Linked DNA regions of Streptacidiphilus albus JL83. The protein of the gene in region 1 interacts with the protein of each later gene in a pairwise test. Links are inferred from orthologs where the notes say so. Each region holds a gene or a part of one and is shown in the gene's direction. Other genes may lie near its edges. The genes, in order: lpdA and pcrA.

Region 1 (8,728 bases):
AGGCCGCCTCCACGCTGCTGGCGGAGCTGCCGCTGGCGCCGGTCGACCAGGCCTAGCCGCCGATGCCGGACGGGCCGACCTCCACGCCGGACCGGCCGGCCTCGGCGGCGGACGGGCTGCGCTTCGCCTTCGGGACCCTGTCCGTGCTCCGGGTCCCGGTCCGCCGCTGGGACCGGCCGACGGCGGGGCGGGCGATGCTCTGCGCCCCGCTGGTCGGGCTGGTGCTGGGACTGGTCGCGGCGGCGGCGGGCGCGGCGCTGTCCTGGCTGGGCGGCGGAGCGCTGCTGGCCTCGGTCGCCGTCGTCGGCGTGCTCGCGGCGCTGACCCGCGGCCTGCACCTGGACGGACTGGCCGACGTCGCCGACGGCCTGGGCAGCAACAAGCCGCCGGAGGCGGCGCTGCGGATCATGAAGGCCTCGGACATCGGGCCCTTCGGGGTGCTGGTGCTGCTGCTGGTGATGCTGGCTCAGATCGCGGCGCTGGAGCGGGCGTTCGAGGCGGGCACGGCCCAGGGGGCGTGCGGCGCGGTGCTGGCCGCCGCGGTCGGCCGGGCCGCGCTGCTGCTCGGCTGCCGCACCGGCGTCCCCTCCGCCCGCCCCGACGGCCTGGGCGCGACCGTCGCCGGGACGGTGCGCACCGGATCCGCGCTGGTGGCGGCGGTGCTCACGGCGGCGGCGCTGGCCGCGGCCGGCTGGGCCACCGGCGGCCACGGCGGTCACGGCGCGCGCCTGGCGCTGGCCGCGCTGCTCGCCCTGGTCTGCGGGCCGGTGTGTTCTTCGCTGCTCCTGGCCCGTTGCGTGCGACGCTTCGGGGGGATCACCGGCGATGTCCTGGGTGCGATGGTGGAGACCTCGGCGACCGCCGCCGTGGTGCTCTGGGCCCTGTTCGCCGCCTCCTGACGCCGACCGACAGGCTTCTGACAGTCCGACATGCCGCGTGACACCACAAGCTGTGGTGACTCGAACCCCCCTGGGGGGCGCGGCTTTCCAGCATGCGGACTACCATGCAAGACGAGGTGCCCGGACCCAGTCGTGGCACCGCGAACCCTCGCCTCCTCAGCACCCGGCCGAGGACCGCATACAGAACAGGACGCATTACGTGACTTCAGTGTCTCTGAGCACCTCCGCGGCCAACGCGCTGCGCGCGGACGCCGTCGTCGTGGCGGTGGCCAAGGGCCCCAAGGGCCTCGTCCTCGCCCCGGGCGCCGAGACCGTCGACGAGGCGTTCGACGGCAAGCTCGCCGCCGTCCTCACCACCCTGGGCGCCACCGGGGCCGAGGGCGACTCCGTGAAGCTGCCGGCCCCGGCCGGCGTCAAGGCTTCGCTGATCCTGGCCGTCGGCCTGGGTGACGCGACCGAGGGCGACGCCTTCGACGCCGAGGCCCTGCGCCGCGCCGCCGGCACCGCCGCGCGTGCTCTCCACGGCTCCAAGAAGGCCGCCTTCGCGCTGCCGCTGGCCGACGCCGCCGCCGTCGAGGCAGTCGCCCTGGGCGCGCTGCTCGGCGCGTACACCTTCACCGCGTTCCGCAGCGAGGCCGCCCTGGCCGGCGGCAAGGACCCGCTGGCCGAGATCGCCCTGGTCGGCGCCAAGCGCGGGGACAAGGCGAACAAGGCCGCCGTCGACCGGGCCACCGTCGTCGCCGAGGAGATGAACCGCACCCGCGACCTCATCAACACCCCGCCGAACGACCTCTTCCCGAAGTCCTTCGCCGACATCGTCACCACCGTCGGCAAGGAGCACGGCCTCAAGGTCGAGGTGCTGGACGAGAAGGCGCTGACCAAGGGCGGCTTCGGCGGCATCATGGGCGTCGGCATCGGCTCCGCGCGCCCGCCGCGCCTGGTCAAGGTCGCCTACACCCACCCCAAGGCCAAGCAGACGCTCGCCTTCATCGGCAAGGGCATCACCTACGACTCGGGCGGCATCTCGCTCAAGCCGGCCGGCCACAACGAGACCATGAAGTGCGACATGTCCGGCGCCGCCGCCGTGTTCGCCGCCGTGGTCGCGGCCGCCCGCCTCGGGCTGCAGGTCAACGTCACCGGCTGGCTGGCGCTGGCGGAGAACATGCCCTCGGGCTCGGCCACCCGCCCCGGCGACGTGCTCAAGATGTACGGCGGCAAGACCGTCGAGGTGCTGAACACCGACGCCGAGGGCCGGCTGGTGCTGGCCGACGCGATCGTCCGCGCCGGCGAGGAGAAGCCCGACGCGATCGTCGACGTGGCGACCCTGACCGGCGCCATGATGATGGCGCTGGGCAGCCGCACCTTCGGCATCATGGCCAACCAGGACGACTTCCGGGACAAGGTCTTCGCCGCGGCCACCGCCGCCGGCGAGCAGTCCTGGCCGATGCCGCTCCCGGCCGAGCTGCGCAAGGGCATGGAGTCCCCGACCGCGGACATCGCCAACATGGGCGACCGGATGGGCGGCGGCCTGGTGGCCGGCCTGTTCCTGCAGGAGTTCGTCGCCGAGGGCATCTCCTGGGCGCACCTCGACATCGCCGGACCGGCGTTCCACGAGGGCGCGCCCTACGGCTACATCCCCAAGGGCGGCACCGGCTCGGCCGTGCGCACCCTGGTCCAGCTCGCCGAGGAGGCTTCGGCCGGAGCTCTGTAGCACCCCGGTCCCGACCGGTTCGAGGGGCGGCCCGCGCGGAATGCGCGGGCCGCCCCCGGCGTTCGCCATGAGCGCAACCGCACGGGCATCCGAGTGATGAGTGGACCGCAGGGCACCGCTGAGCGGGCTCACCGCGTCCACAGAGCGACCCGGGACATCATGCGGTGTGAACAAGTGCGAGGATGTATATCCGGCACGACTGGTCTCCCCACAAGGGAGTACCCAACCCCGGCCGGAGATCGACCGGGACGATCCGCACCCCTTTTGCATGGAGGACGTGACGTGGCGAACGACGCCAGCACCGTTTTCGACGTTGTCATTCTCGGAGGCGGAAGCGGCGGATACGCCGCCGCGCTGCGGGCGGCCCAGTTGGGGCTGCAGGTGGCCCTCATCGAGAAGGGCAAGCTCGGCGGTACCTGCCTCCACAACGGCTGCATCCCGACCAAGGCTCTGCTGCACGCGGGAGAGGTCGCCGACCAGACCCGCGAGAGCGCGGGCTTCGGCGTGAAGGCCACCTTCGAGGGCATCGACATCCAGGGCGTCCACGCCTACAAGGACGGCGTCATCGCCGGCCTGTACAAGGGCCTGCAGGGCCTGGTGGCCAGCCGCAAGATCACCTACGTGTCCGGTGAGGGCCGCCTCTCGTCCCCGACCACGGTGGACGTCAACGGCGAGCGCTACACCGGCCGCCACATCCTGCTGGCGACCGGCTCCGTGCCGAAGTCGCTGCCCGGCCTGGCCATCGACGGCGACCGGGTCATCTCCTCGGACCACGCGCTGACCCTGGACCGGGTCCCGCAGTCCGTGATCGTGCTCGGCGGCGGCGTCATCGGCGTCGAGTTCGCGTCGGTCTGGAAGTCCTTCGGGGCCGAGGTCACCATCATCGAGGCGCTGCCGCACCTCGCCCCGCTGGAGGACGAGAACTCCTCCAAGCTGCTGGAGCGGGCCTTCCGCAAGCGCGGCATCAAGTTCGAGCTGGGCGCCCGCTTCGCCGGTGTCGAGTACACCGCGACCGGTGTCCGCGCCTCGCTGGAGAACGGCAAGCAGGTCGAGGCCGAGCTGATGCTCGTCGCCGTCGGCCGCGGCCCGGTCTCGGCCGGCCTGGGCTACGAGGAGGCGGGCGTCGCGACCGACCGCGGCTACGTCCTCGTCGACGAGTACATGCAGACCAACGTCCCGACCATCTCCGCGGTGGGCGACCTGGTCCCGACCCTGCAGCTGGCGCACGTCGGCTTCGCCGAGGGCATCCTCGTCGCGGAGCGGCTGGCCGGCCTCAAGGTCGTCCCGATCGACTACGACGGCGTGCCGCGCGTCACCTACTGCAACCCCGAGGTCGCCTCCGTCGGCATCACCGAGGCCAAGGCCAAGGAGCTGTACGGCGCGGACAAGGTGGTCGTCGCCAAGTTCAACCTGGCCGGCAACGGCAAGTCGAAGATCCTGAAGACCGCCGGCGAGGTCAAGCTGGTCCAGGTCAAGGATGGCGCCGTGGTCGGCGTCCACATGGTCGGCGAGCGCATGGGCGAGCAGGTGGGCGAGGCCCAGCTGATCTACAACTGGGAGGCCCTGCCCAACGAGGTCGCCCAGCTGATCCACGCGCACCCGACCCAGAGCGAGGCCCTCGGCGAGGCCCACCTGGCGCTGGCCGGCAAGCCGCTGCACAACCACGACTGACGTCCCTCGCACCGCGTCCGACCCGGGGGCTGCCCCCGGAGCCCCAGGGCCACCCATCCGCACGCACCACAAGGAGCAACTGAAACCATGGCGGTCTCAGTAACACTGCCCGCGCTCGGCGAGAGCGTGACCGAGGGCACCGTCACCCGCTGGCTCAAGGCCGAGGGTGAGCGCGTCGAGGTCGACGAGCCCCTGCTCGAGGTCTCCACCGACAAGGTCGACACCGAGATCCCGGCGCCCGTGTCCGGCATCCTGGCCTCGATCAAGGTCGCTGAGGACGAGACGGTGGAGGTCGGCGCCGAGCTGGCCGTCATCGACGACGGCACCGGCGCGCCCGCGCCGGTCGCCGCACCCGTGGCCGCGCCGGTCGCCGAGCCGGCGCCGGTCGCCGCCGCTCCGGCCCCGGTCGCCGCGCCCGCCCCGTGGCCGCCGCGCCCGCCCCGGTCGCCGCCCCGGCTCCGGCCGCCGCCCCGGCCGCGCCGGTCGCCGGCACCCCGGTGCTGCTGCCCGCCCTGGGCGAGAGCGTCACCGAGGGCACCGTCACCCGCTGGCTCAAGGCCGAGGGCGACACCGTCGAGGCCGACGAGCCGCTGCTCGAGGTCTCCACGGACAAGGTCGACACCGAGATCCCGGCCCCGGTGTCCGGTGTCCTGGTGAAGATCAGCGTCGGCGAGGACGAGACGGTGGAGGTCGGCGCGGAGCTGGCCGTCATCGGCGTCGCCGGTGCCGCCCCCGCTGCCGCCCCGGCCCCGGTCGCCGCTGCTCCGGCCCCGTCGCCGCCCCGGCACCGGCCCCCGTGGCCGCTGCTCCGGCGCCGGTCGCCGCGCCCGCCCCGGTCGCCGCGCCCGCCCCGGCCCCGGTCGCCGCCCCCGTGGCCGCTCCGGTCGCCGCCCCGGCCCCGGTCGCCGCTGCCCGGCCCCGGTCGCCGCTCCGGCCCCCGTGGTCGCTGCTCCGGCCGCGCCGGTCGCCGACGCCGGCGACGCCTACGTCACCCCGCTGGTCCGCAAGCTCGCGGCCGAGCAGGGTGTCGACCTGGGCTCGCTGGAGGGCTCCGGCGTCGGCGGTCGCATCCGCAAGCAGGACGTCATCGCCGCCGCCGAGGCAGCCCGCGCCGCCGCTGCGGCCACGGCCGCCCCGGCCGCCGCCGCGAAGGCCCCGGCGACCATCGCCGAGGCCTCGCCGCTGCGCGGACAGACCGTCAAGCTGACCCGGATGCGCAAGGTCATCGCCGACAACATGCTCAAGGCGATGCAGACCACCGCGCAGCTCACCACCGTGGTCGAGGTGGACGTCACCAACATCATGCGGCTGCGCGCCAAGGCCAAGGCGGGCTTCCAGGCCCGCGAGGGCGTCAAGCTCTCGCCGATGCCGTTCTTCGTGAAGGCCGCGACCGAGGCGCTCAAGGCGCACCCGGTGGTCAACTCCACCCTCAACGACGCCGAGGGCACGATCACCTACCACGCGACCGAGAACGTCGGCATCGCGGTGGACACCGAGAAGGGCCTGATGGTCCCGGTCATCCACGACGCGGGCGACCTCAACATCGCCGGCATCGCCAAGAAGACCGCCGACCTGGCCGCCCGCACCCGGGACAACAAGGTCAAGCCGGACGAGCTGTCCGGTGGCACCTTCACCGTCACCAACACCGGCTCGCGCGGGGCGCTGTTCGACACCCCGATCTTCACCCCGCCGCAGGTGGCGATCCTCGGCATCGGCGCGACGGTCAAGCGTCCCGTCGTGATCGAGAGCCCGGAGCTCGGCACCACCATCGCCGTCCGCGACATGGTCTACCTGGCCCTGTCGTACGACCACCGCGTGGTCGACGGCGCCGACGCCGCCCGCTTCCTGGGCACCGTCAAGGCCCGCCTGGAAGAGGGCGCCTTCGAGGGCGACCTCGGCCTGTAAGGCCACCCCGCACCACGGCACCACCCCGCTGCCCCCGTCCCGCCCCGGCGAGACGGGGGCAGCGGTGCGTTCGGGGATCTACCCGGCCGGTGTCGGCGGCTGCAAGTACGGTGGTCCCACCAGCGGGGAGCGGGGCGGGTGGGGAAGCGGGGGCACGCGTGGAACGGCAAGCGGTCAGGGATCTCGTCGTGGTGCTGCCGGGCATCATGGGCAGTCGGCTGAGCAAGGACGGGCACGAGGTCTGGGGCCTGTCCGGCTCGGCGCTGCGGCGCGGGATCCGGACGTTCGGCGGTTCGGTGCGGCAGTTGACGCTCCCGCAGGACCTCGGCGACGAGCACCCGGGCGACGGGGTCGAGGCCACCGGACCGATGCGTGACGTCCACGGCCTGCCCGGGATGAGCCCGCTGATCAGCGGCTACACCGACCTGCTGGACTGGCTGGAGCGGAGCTTCACCCTCGATCGCGAGGACGCCCAGGGCACGCCCAACCTCGTCGCCTTCGGCTACGACTGGCGGCTCTCCTGCCGCTACAACGCCGAGCGGCTGCGGGTGACCGTCGACCGGGCGCTCGGCCGCTGGCGGGCCAGCCGGCCGGAGCGGGCCGAGGCCGAAGTCGTGCTCATCTGCCACTCGATGGGCGGCCTGGTCGCCCGCTACTACGCCGAGTGCCTGGGCGGGGCCGAGGTCGTCCGGCGCATCATCACCCTGGGCACCCCGCACCGGGGTTCGCTGGACGCCCTGCAGTCGCTGGTGCACGGGGTACCCGGCCTGAGCGGCTTCGCCCGGAGCCTGCCCTCGCTGCACCAGCTGCTGCCCGACTACGCCTGCCTGGTCGACGGCGGCAGGGGTCTGCTGCGCGTCGACGAGATGCCGGGGCTCCCCGGGGTGGATCCGAAGTTGCTGGCGGACGCCGCCGAGTTCCATGCCCGGATCCGGGCGGGCGGCGGAGGGTACGAGCTGATGCCGGTGACGGGCGTGCTCCAGCCGACGCTCACCACCGGTACCTACTCCGCCGGGAGCGTACTGGGCCTGGAGACCATCGGCGCGAGCGACGAGGGCGGCGACGGCCGCGTGCCCCGGCTCTCCTCCTGCCCCGACGGCTTCTCCCCCGCCTTCACCCCCAGCGAGCAGCACGGCTCGCTGCAGAACAACCCCGGCGTGCGCGACGCGATCTGGGGCTGGCTCGCATCCCAGCCGCGGTCCCATCGCGCCCCGGAGGACCAGGTCCGCTTCGGCATCAGGGCGGACGAGTACCCGTCGGCCGGGGCCGGCTGCCGGGTCGAGGCCGTCGTCCCGGAGACCTTCCGCGACTGGGATGCGCTGGCCCTGCGCGCCGAGCTGAGCCCTGTCGACGGCGGCGCGGGCCGCCCGGTGCAGCGGACCCTGGGCAATCGCGGCGAGGGCCGCTACGCCACGGAGTTCCCGCCGTCGGCCCCGGGCCTGTACCGGCTGACGGTCCGCCCGGCGTCGGCGCGGGAGGCGCAGAGCCTCACCGCACACGTGCTGGTCGGAGCGGCTGACGATGAGTGAGGAGCGCGGCACCCTGCTGGGGGTGGTGACCGAGCACTACGACCACGAGGCGGTCTTCCCCCACCTGCACGGCGCGAACGACCAACTGGAGCAGTTGGCGCAGCAGCTGAGCGAGTTCGGCTACCGGCCGGAGATCGTCAAGGACCAGCCCCTCGCCACCGTCAGGGCCCGGGTGAAGTCCTGGGCGGAAGGGCACCGCACGGACCACGGTCACTCGGCCGCGCTGGTCATCTGGTCCGGCCACGCCGAGGTCGTCGGCTCCGACCTGCGGTTCGCGGCCAGGGACAGCCTGCGGACCAAGGACCCCGATGACGCCTATGACGCGTCATCCCTGACCTACCGGGCCCTGGAGAGCGGTGCCGACCAGGTCCTCATCCTCATCGACACCTGCTTCGCCGGGGCCGTCGCGCCCCAGGCTCTGAAGCAGGCGCTGGAGCGTCGTGCGGAGCAGGCGCTCGGGCCGGGGCGCTCGGCCTGGCTGGGCATCCTGGCGAGCTGCCAGGCCGACGAGCAGGGCGACGGGGCCGGCGTCCTGCTGGAGACCGCACGGCAGCTGCTGAGCACCGGGCCGGACACGTCCGAGTACCGCCACGAGTGGAGCGTCCGCAACCGGGGCATCACCGGCGCGACCCTGGCCCAGGCGATCTGCGCGCAGTGGCCGACCGACAGCCAGCGCCCGGTCCTGGTGACCGAGGGCCGACCCACGGTCATGTTCCGGAACCCGAGGTGGCAGTCGACCCGGCGCGAGTCGCTGGTCGAACACCTCGTCCTCGCCTCGCGCGGGATCGCGCCGACCGAGGAGGGGTGGTTCTTCACCGGCCGGACCCGGGTCCTGGAGCAGATCACCGGCTGGCTGGCGGCGGGGCAACCGGGGCTGTTCCTGGTCACCGGCGGCGCGGGCTGCGGCAAGTCAGCCGTGGCCGGGCGCATCGCGGCCCTCTCCGACCCGGCGCAGCGCGCCGCCGCGCACGCCCACGGCGCCTTCGACCACACTGACCCCGATCCCGGCGAGC
Region 2 (8,955 bases), 3.5 Mb from region 1 along the record:
CCGAGGCGTCCGCGACCGGCGGTACCGGCCTGGCCTGGAACCGGTCCGGGTCGTAGCGCAGCGCGGCGAAGGCCAGCAGCGCGATCAGCAGCAGCGGGAACAGGTGGTCGCTGTCGCCCATGTAGGAGAAGAAGATCCCGGTGCCCAGCACCGTGACCAGCACCGCCCCCAGCGACTGGCCGTCCACCCGCCCGGACATCAGCCGCTTCAGCTCGCTCGGGCCGTCCTGCTCGACCGGGATGATCAACCAGGCCAGCCCGTAGATGAACAGGCCCACCCCGCCGGACAGGCAGAGCACGGCGACGACCACCCGGAACACCACCGGGTCGATGTTCAGATGGCGGCCGAGTCCGCCGCACACCCCGGCCACCACCCGGTGGCTGGTGCTGCGTTCCAGCGGCGGCCGGGTCGGCGCGCGCGGTCCCTCCGGTGGCTCTGCCGTTCCCGACTCCGGTGCGGGCGGTGTCTCCTCTGTCATACCGCCATCCTCCGGCCCGCCCGCCGCTGCGCCCATCCGTCATCTCCCTGGTCCGACCCTGAGGCCAACCCTGACACAGCTCGGGGCAACGACAGGGAAGGTTCCTGCGCAACCCTGATGCCCGGCACACCCCGACCGTGTGACGATCAGGGGGTGGCAGCAGCAGACCTCACCCCCGAGAGCACCGAAGCCGAGCCCGTGCGCATCCGGAAGCTCTACCGGATCCCCGAGGGACGGATGATCAGCGGGGTGGCCAACGGGCTCGCCGCCCACCTCGGCGTCCCGGTCTTCTGGGTGCGCGCGGCCTTCGTGGTGCTGCTGCTCGGCAACGGCCTGGGTGCGCTGCTCTACGCGGCCTTCTGGTTCGCGGTGCCGCTGGGCATCCGCAGCGTGCCCAGCTACTGGCAGCAGGGCAGTGTCGGGCCCTACTCGCTGGTCAAGGAGGAGCGCGGCTGGCGGCGGGTGCGCCGGGCGCTCCAGCAGACCCTCCAGGGCGAGCCGCTCGGCGGTCCCGGGCCGCGCCCGCGCGCCGGTGAGGCCGAGGCGCACCGGGGGCCGCTGCTGGCCCTGATAGCACTGGTCGCCGGCGTCCTGGTGCTCTTCAACACCCTGACCAAGCAGTCGAGTTCGCCCTACATCTGGCCGTTCCTGGTGGCCGGGCTCGGGGTGGCCGTGGTCTGGCGGCAGGCCGACGACGCCCGCTGGGCGCGCTGGTTCTCGCTCGGCGACGGCAAGCGGAACTCGGCGCTGCTCCGGCTCTGCGCCGGGGTGGTGCTGGTCGCCGCCGGGGTGGTCGGCTTCCTGGTGGAGTCCGGCTCCATCGGCGACTTCGCCAAGGTCTTCCAGGCCGTGCTCGCGGTCCTGGCCGGGGTGCTGCTGCTCGGCGGGCCCTACATGCTGCGGATGTGGCAGGACCTCAGCGCCGAGCGGCGCGAGCGGATCCGGGCCCAGGAGCGGGCCGAGGTCGCCGCGCACATCCACGACTCGGTGCTGCACACGCTGACCCTGATCCTCCGCAACGCCGACGACTCCAAGGAGGTCTCCCGGCTGGCCCGTGCCCAGGAGCGGGACCTGCGGCAGTGGCTCTACCGTCCGTCCGGTCCCGGCGAGTCCGCCGGCGCGCCGGCCACCCTGGCCGAGTCGATCCGCGCGGTCGCCGCCGAGGTGGAGGACCTGCACGGGATCCCGGTCGAGTTCATCCACGTCGGCGACTGCCCGATGGACGAGGGGCTCGCCGCCCAGGTCCAGGCGACCAGGGAGGCGGTGGTGAACGCCGCCAAGTACGGCGGCGGCGAGCCGGTCTCGGTGTATGCCGAGGTCGAAGGGAATACGGTGTGGGTGTTCGTCCGTGATCGCGGGCCCGGTTTCGACCTGGCCTCGGTGCCGGAGGACCGGATGGGCGTGCGCGGGTCGATCATCGGCCGGATGCAGCGGCACGGCGGGCACGCCCGGGTACGACCGGCACCGGCCGGCGGTACCGAGGTCGAACTTGAGATGGAGAGGGCCGAGGGATGACGGGCGGGGAAGAGAGCACCGAGGGAACCGCGGCCGTCGGCCGCCGGGCGCGGGTCGTCCTGGTCGACGACCACCGGATGTTCCGTACCGGCGTGCGCGCCGAGATCGGGCAGACCGAGGCCACCGGCGTGGACGTGGTCGGCGAGGCGGACGATGTCGAGCAGGCCGTCGCGGTGGTCACCGCGACCAGGCCGGACGTGGTCCTGCTGGACGTGCACCTGCCCGGCGGCGGCGGGGTCGAGGTGCTGCGGCGCTGCGCCTCGCTGATGCCCGGCGGCACCGCGCCGGCGGACTCGCCCGAGGGCGCGGGGGCGGTGCGCTTCCTGGCGCTGTCGGTCTCCGACGCGGCCGACGACGTCATCGGCGTGATCCGCGGCGGCGCGCGCGGCTATGTCACCAAGACCATCACCGGCACCGACCTGGTGGACGCGATCTTCCGGGTCGCCGACGGCGACGCGGTCTTCTCACCCCGACTGGCCGGCTTCGTACTGGATGCCTTCGCCGCGACCGACACCCCTCCGGTCGACGAGGACCTGGACCGGCTCACCACCAGGGAGCGCGAGGTGCTGCGGCTGATCGCGCGCGGCTACGCGTACAAGGAGATCGCCAAGCAGCTGTTCATCTCGGTGAAGACGGTCGAGAGCCATGTCTCGGCGGTGCTGCGCAAGCTCCAGTTGAGCAACCGTCACGAACTGACCCGCTGGGCGACCGCCCGCCGACTGGTCTGACCGACCTGGATCCGCCGGCTCCGGGTTCAGCTCCGGGTTCAGCTCCGGTCGCCGGTCCGGGCACCGTGCCCGCCGAGGTACTCCGACGGGACCGCGTCGGTCAGCCAGACGCCGTTGGCACTGACCCGGAACCGGTGGCCCGCGGCGGCCATCCGGGCCGCGTCCACCACCAGCACCACCGGGCGACCCCGGCGGGCGCCGACCCGGCCGGCCGTCTCCCGGTCGGGGGAGAGGTGCACGGCGTGCCGCTGCATCGGGCGCAGCCCCTCGCGGCGGATGGCGGCCAGCGCGCCGGGGTGGGTGCCGTGGAACAGCACGGCGGGCGGTTCGGCCTCGGCGTAGCCCAGCTCCACCTGGACGCTGTGGCCCTGGCTGGCCCGGATCCGGGTGCCGGTGGCGTCGAAGGCGAAGCGCTGCTTGTCGTTGTCGGCCACCACGCGGTCCAGCCGGTCCCGGGTCATCGGCCGCCGGTGCGCGGCCAGCGCCGCCAGCAGTTCGTCGACGGCGACCCAGCCGCCCGGGTCGAGGGTGAGGCCGATCCGGTCGGGTTCGTGCCGGAGCACCAGGGAGAGGAAACGCGACTGCTTCACCGTCTGTGCGGTGTCAGGGTCGTTCGAATGTGACATGTCCGATGACGGTACGGAGTCGCCGCAGGCGCTGTCTCCCGGTTTTTGCGGCGGCTGCCGGCTTTTGGAGAGGGCTGTCGGCGGGGCGGCCTAGACTCGGAGACGATGAGCAGCCTCTTTGACGACATCCCCCTGCCCGGCCTGGACGCCCCGGGTGACGCGCCGTACGACGACGCCCCCTTCGACGGCGCGCCCTTCGACGACGCCCCCTACGAGGAGGAGCTGCCCGCCGACCTGTTCGCGGGCCGTTTCGACGCGCCGCCGCCCGGCCGGGACGCGTTCCACCGCGACGGCGCCCCGCGCACCGTCGTGGATCCGGTGCAGCTGCTGGACGGGATGAACCCGCAGCAGCGCGAGGCCGTGGTGCACGCCGGGTCGCCGCTGCTGATCGTGGCCGGCGCCGGTTCGGGCAAGACCCGGGTGCTGACCCACCGGATCGCCTACCTGCTCGCGGCGCGGGGGGTGCAGCCGGGGGAGATCCTGGCCATCACCTTCACCAACAAGGCCGCCGGTGAGATGCGCGAGCGGGTCGAGGACCTGGTCGGCCCCCGGGCCAAGGCGATGTGGGTGTCCACCTTCCACAGCGCCTGCGTCCGGATCCTGCGCCGCGAGAGCAAGCTGCTGGGCTTCACCTCCAGCTTCTCGATCTACGACTCGGCCGACTCCCAGCGGCTGATGGCGCTGTGCTGCCGGGACCTGGACCTCGACCCCAAGCAGTTCCCGCCGAAGTCCTTCACCTCGAAGGTGTCGAACCTCAAGAACGAGCTCATCGACGAGGAGACCTACGCCGGGCAGGCCGAGAACCCGATGGAGCGGAAGCTCGCGGAGGCCTACACCCTGTACCAGCGGCGGCTGCGCGAGGCCAACGCGCTGGACTTCGACGACATCATCATGACCGCGGTGCACCTGCTGCAGGCGTTCCCGAGCGTCGCCGAGTACTACCGCCGCCGCTTCCGGCACATCCTGGTGGACGAGTACCAGGACACCAACCACGCCCAGTACACCCTGGTCCGGGAGCTGTCCGGGGGCGCGGCCGGCTCCGGGCCCAAGATGACGGTGGACGGCGAGTACGTCAATCCGGCGGCGGCCGGGCTGGCGTCGGTGCCGCCGGCCGAGCTGTGCGTGGTCGGTGACGCGGACCAGTCGATCTACGCCTTCCGGGGTGCGACCATCCGCAACATCCTCGACTTCGAGGAGGACTACCCGAGCGCGACCACGATCCTGCTGGAGCAGAACTACCGCTCCACCCAGACCATCCTGAGCGCCGCCAACGCGGTGATCGAGCGCAACACCAACCGCCGGGCCAAGAACCTGTGGACGGCGGGCGCGGACGGCGCCCGGATCGTCTCCTACGTCGCGGACGACGAGCACGGCGAGGCCCAGTTCGTCGCCGACGAGGTCGACCGGCTGTGCGACGCCGGCGACGCCCGCCCCGGCGATGTCGCGGTCTTCTACCGGACCAACGCCCAGTCCCGGGTGTTCGAAGAGGTGTTCATCCGGGTCGGGCTGCCCTACAAGGTCGTCGGCGGGGTGCGCTTCTACGAGCGCAAGGAGGTCAAGGACGTCCTGGCCTACCTGCGGGTGCTGTCCAACCCCGAGGACACGGTGCCGCTGCGGCGGATCCTCAACGTTCCCAAGCGCGGGATCGGCGACCGTGCCGAGGCGATGATCGACGCGCTGGCCCAGCGCGAGCGGATCTCCTTCGCCGAGGCGCTGCGGCGCGTGGACGAGGCATACGGGATGGCCGCGCGCTCGGCCAACGCGGTGAAGAAGTTCAACGAGCTGCTGGCCAAGCTGCGCGGCGTGGTCGACTCGGGCGCGGGTGCGGCGGCCGTGCTGGAGGCGGTGCTGGAGGAGACCGGCTACCTGGCCGAGCTGCAGGCCTCGACCGACCCCCAGGACGAGACCCGGGTCGAGAACCTGCAGGAACTCGCGGCCGTGGCCCTGGAGTTCGAGCAGGCCGAGGCGGCGGCCGAGGCCGCGCTCGCCTCGGCCGAGGGGGAGCTCGACGCCGAGGACCCCGACGCCGAGCCGGTGGCCCGCGGCCTGGCCGGCTTCCTGGAGCGGGTGGCTCTGGTCGCCGACTCGGATCAGATTCCGGATGATGAGGGGGGCGAGAACAAGGGCGTCATCACGCTGATGACGCTGCACACGGCCAAGGGGCTGGAGTTCCCAGTGGTCTTCCTCACCGGCATGGAGGACGGCGTCTTCCCGCACCAGCGTGCCCTCGCTCAGCCCAAGGAGCTGGAGGAGGAACGCCGACTGGCGTACGTCGGGCTGACCCGGGCCCGCGAGCGGCTCTACCTCTCCCGCGCCGTGCTGCGCTCGGCCTGGGGCCAGCCCTCGTACAACCCGGCCTCGCGCTTCCTGGAGGAGATCCCGCCGACGCTGGTCGACGAGAAGCGCTCGGCCGCCTCGGCGGCGCCCTCGGCCAGGGGCGGCTTCGGCGGCTCCTCGCGCGGCTCGTCCAGCGGTCTGACCAGCGGCTTCGGCAGCGGCTCGGGCAAGCGGGCGGCGCCGGCCGGCTGGGGCAGGAGCGCGGGCCGGATGAAGGACCGCCCGGCGGTCTCGCTGGCCGTCGGCGACCGGGTCACCCACGACCGCTTCGGTCTCGGCACGGTCGTCGCCGTGGCCGGCCCGGCCGACGACGCCAAGGCCACCATCGACTTCGGCACCGAGGGCACCAAGCAACTGCTGCTCCGCTACGCCCCGGTGGAGAAGCTCTGAGCCCGGCCGTCAGGTACTGGTCGTCCGTCAGGTACTGGCCGTCCGTCAGGCGGTGAGCCGTTCGGCCGCAGTGAGTCGGACGGCGGGGGCGGGCGGGTTCGACAGGCGCTGCCGGAGCAGGGCCAGCACCTGGGGATGGACCGGCAGCGAGACATGGCCGGCCCCGGCCACCCGGATGTTCTCCACCAGCAGGTCGGGGTGGAGCAGCCGGGCGCTGCCGGGTGGCAGCACCAGCGGGTCGAAGTCGCCCCAGAAGCAGAGGAACCGGGTGTCGCAGTCCGGCGCGGGGGCGCTCAGCGTCCGCAGCGTCCGGCTGCCCGGCAGGAGTTGACGGGCCAGCGGCAGCGGATGGAGCAGCAGCGCGGTGGGGGTGCCGCTGTGCGGGGTGCCGAGGGTGGCCACCGTGTGGACGTGCTCGGATCCGCCGAGGTGCTGGACGTAGTAGCGGGCGATCAGCCCGCCGAGGCTGTGGCCGACCACCGCGACCCGCTCACCCCCGTACAGCTGCCGGGTGCTGACCACCTGTCGGCCGAAGCGGACGGCGGCGCCGTGGACGTCCGCGGTCAGCGGGCTGTAGCCGAGGGCGTGCACATGCTCCCAGCCGTGGCTGCGCAGTGAGCGCCGGAGCAGGGTGAACACGGCACGGTTCTCGAACAGGCCGTGCAGCAGCAGCACCGGGGCGTGTCCGGGCGGGGCCGTGCCGGTGCGCCGGGACGGCTGCGGCGGGTGGACGCAGGTCGGGGCCGGCGGCGGCCAGCGGCCGGGGGTGAGGCCGGTCGGCGCGAGCAGCAGTTGCCCGGCGAGGGCGGCGGTCTCCAGCCCGGCGGCGCGGACGAGGTCGACGGTTCGGCGCAGAGGGATGCAGCTCACGGCTCCGGACTCCCAGGTGCAGGCGGACGCAGGGGCCGGCGGACAGGTCCCGTGGTCGGACGGACAGGGGCGCACGGTGCCGGGTGAAGTGGGTGGGCACGGGTGGATTGCGGCCGGGCGGCGCCGGGTCCAACGTGCGGTGAACGTTGGTTCCGGTGTGATTCTCCCCTCGGTCGGGGCCGTGAAACGGCGCAGGGGCAGCGCGGACGATAACCTCCGCCCTAGCGATGCGAACGACTGTTAACGTCGGGCGCACGGGGCAGAACCAGGAAACGGACGCGGAAACCCGGTCGGGGTCGTCCGCGCTGACGCAGGAGGCAACGATGGGTGTGTCCGGACCGATCCGTGTGGTGGTGGCCAAGCCGGGCCTGGACGGCCACGACCGCGGGGCCAAGGTGATCGCCCGGGCGCTCCGGGACGCGGGTATGGAGGTCATCTACACCGGGCTGCACCAGACCCCGGCGCAGATCGTGGACACCGCGATCCAGGAGGACGCCGACGGCATCGGCCTGTCGATCCTCTCCGGCGCGCACATGACCCTCTGCGCCAAGGTGGTGGAGCTGCTCCGCGAGCGCGAGGCGGAGGACATCAAGCTCTTCTGCGGCGGCATCATCCCGGAGGACGACATCCCGCTGCTGAAGGAGATGGGCGTGGCGGAGATCTTCACCCCCGGGGCGTCGACCCGGGACGTGGTGGCCTGGGTGGTCGGCCATGTGGGCTCGGGCGCGGCGGCGTAGCGGCCTCCTGGTTCCGTCCCGCCGCCCCTGTCGGGCGGCGGGACGGAACCGGCGCCGCTAGCTGCCCAGGGCCATCCAGCGTTCGGGCTGGGCGAGTGGCTCGAAGCCCGCCTTGGCGTAGACCCCGTGGGCGTCCGCCGTGGCCAGCATGATGCGGCGGAGGCCGTACGGGGCGAGGTGGTCCCGGACGCCGGCGGCCAGGGCGGTGCCGAGGCCCTTGCCGCGTACGGCGGGTGAGATGAAGACGTCGCAGAGCCAGGCGAAGGTCGCCCGGTCGGTGACGACCCGGGCATAGCCGACCTGGGCGTCGGAGGCGCGGTCGTAGACGCCGAAGTTGAGCGAATTGGCGATGGCGCGGTCCTGCTTCGCGCGGGGGCGGCCGAGGGCCCAGTAGGAGTCCAGCGACAGCCACTGGTGGATCAGTTCGGCGTCGAGGCGGGCCGGGTCGGTGGAGAGCTCGTAGCCCTCCGGGAAGTCGATGGTCATGGGGCATCCAAGCAACCGGAGCTTTCGGAGGGCCACCGGATATCCGCTCCGAACAGCGGACGCCAGGGACCGAACACCGGAGCCCGGGCACCGTACGCCGGTCACGGCCGGGTCGGCTCGGCCAGCTCGGCCAGCATCGTGGTGCGGAGCCGGAGGGTCGCGCCGAGGCGGCCGAAGGTCTCCTCCCAGGCGGGGGAGGCGTTCACCGCCAGGGCCGCCAGCTCCTCGGCCATCTCCGGGGCGAGGCAGCGCTCGGTCACGCCGATCACCCCGCTGTGGCTCCACGGGTAGCCGCCGGCGGCGGCCACCCCGGACAGCGCCGCCAGCACGGCCCCGCCCAGTGCCGCCGGCCATGGCGCCGGGCAGGCGACCAGCAGTTGGAAGGTCTCGGCCAGACCGTGCCGCCGCACGTACCCGGCCGTCCAGCCGGCCCGCTCGGCCGGCTCCAGCACGGTCAGCAGCTTCGCCGCCGTGCCCACCGGGGCGGGCTCCCCGGCGGTCAGGGACAGCAGCGCCCGCGCCCAGTCGCGGTCGTTCTGCCGGACGGCGGCGCGGGCCCAGGCGTCCCGCAGGTCCTGCTGCCAGGTCTCGGAGACCGGCAGGGCCAGCACCGCCTCGGCCGGTCCGATCCGTTCCGCCCAGACCGCCAGCGGGGTCGCGGCGACGGTCTCGCCGAGCCAGAAGGCGCGGTCCGAGCGCCCGGTCGGCGAGGCGGCCGGGATGCCGTCCCGCTGCATCGCCGCGTCGCAGGCCGTCGGCGGATGGACGGCCAGTCTGGGCCCGTCGGC

What was found.
Region 2: the proteins of lpdA (region 1) and pcrA interact in binary tests that used the Escherichia coli proteins (3 or more experiments, as listed by UniProt). The link is inferred for Streptacidiphilus albus JL83 from one-to-one orthologs.

The regions. Positions count from the first base shown.
Region 1 is NZ_JQML01000001.1:2,196,050-2,204,777, forward strand. The notes cover bases 2,109-5,086. They hold lpdA (dihydrolipoyl dehydrogenase), read left to right. Parts: upstream 2,109-2,892; coding sequence 2,893-4,281; downstream 4,282-5,086. Other genes in these bases: BS75_RS09550 (leucyl aminopeptidase), read left to right, coding at 2,109-2,610. Also shown: cobT (nicotinate-nucleotide--dimethylbenzimidazole phosphoribosyltransferase), read left to right, coding at 1-56; BS75_RS09545 (adenosylcobinamide-GDP ribazoletransferase), read left to right, coding at 63-899; more of BS75_RS09550, read left to right, coding at 1,099-2,108; BS75_RS09565 (esterase/lipase family protein), read left to right, coding at 6,345-7,715; BS75_RS09570 (tetratricopeptide repeat protein), read left to right, coding at 7,708-8,728. UniProt on the Escherichia coli protein: Lipoamide dehydrogenase is a component of the glycine cleavage system as well as of the alpha-ketoacid dehydrogenase complexes.
Region 2 is NZ_JQML01000001.1:5,722,718-5,731,672, forward strand. The notes cover bases 3,070-6,274. They hold pcrA (DNA helicase PcrA), read left to right. Parts: upstream 3,070-3,452; coding sequence 3,453-6,074; downstream 6,075-6,274. Other genes in these bases: BS75_RS25110 (RNA 2'-phosphotransferase), read right to left, coding at 3,070-3,347; BS75_RS25120 (esterase/lipase family protein), read right to left, coding at 6,120-6,274. Outside these bases: BS75_RS25095 (PspC domain-containing protein), read right to left, coding at 1-478; BS75_RS25100 (PspC domain-containing protein), read left to right, coding at 596-1,993; BS75_RS25105 (LuxR C-terminal-related transcriptional regulator), read left to right, coding at 1,990-2,721; more of BS75_RS25110, read right to left, coding at 2,760-3,069; more of BS75_RS25120, read right to left, coding at 6,275-6,944; BS75_RS25125 (cobalamin B12-binding domain-containing protein), read left to right, coding at 7,268-7,681; BS75_RS25130 (GNAT family N-acetyltransferase), read right to left, coding at 7,739-8,167; BS75_RS25135 (DUF5691 domain-containing protein), read right to left, coding at 8,269-8,955. UniProt on the Escherichia coli protein: A helicase with DNA-dependent ATPase activity. Unwinds DNA duplexes with 3'-5' polarity. Translocates on single-stranded DNA with 3'-5' polarity. Initiates unwinding more efficiently from a nicked substrate than double-stranded DNA.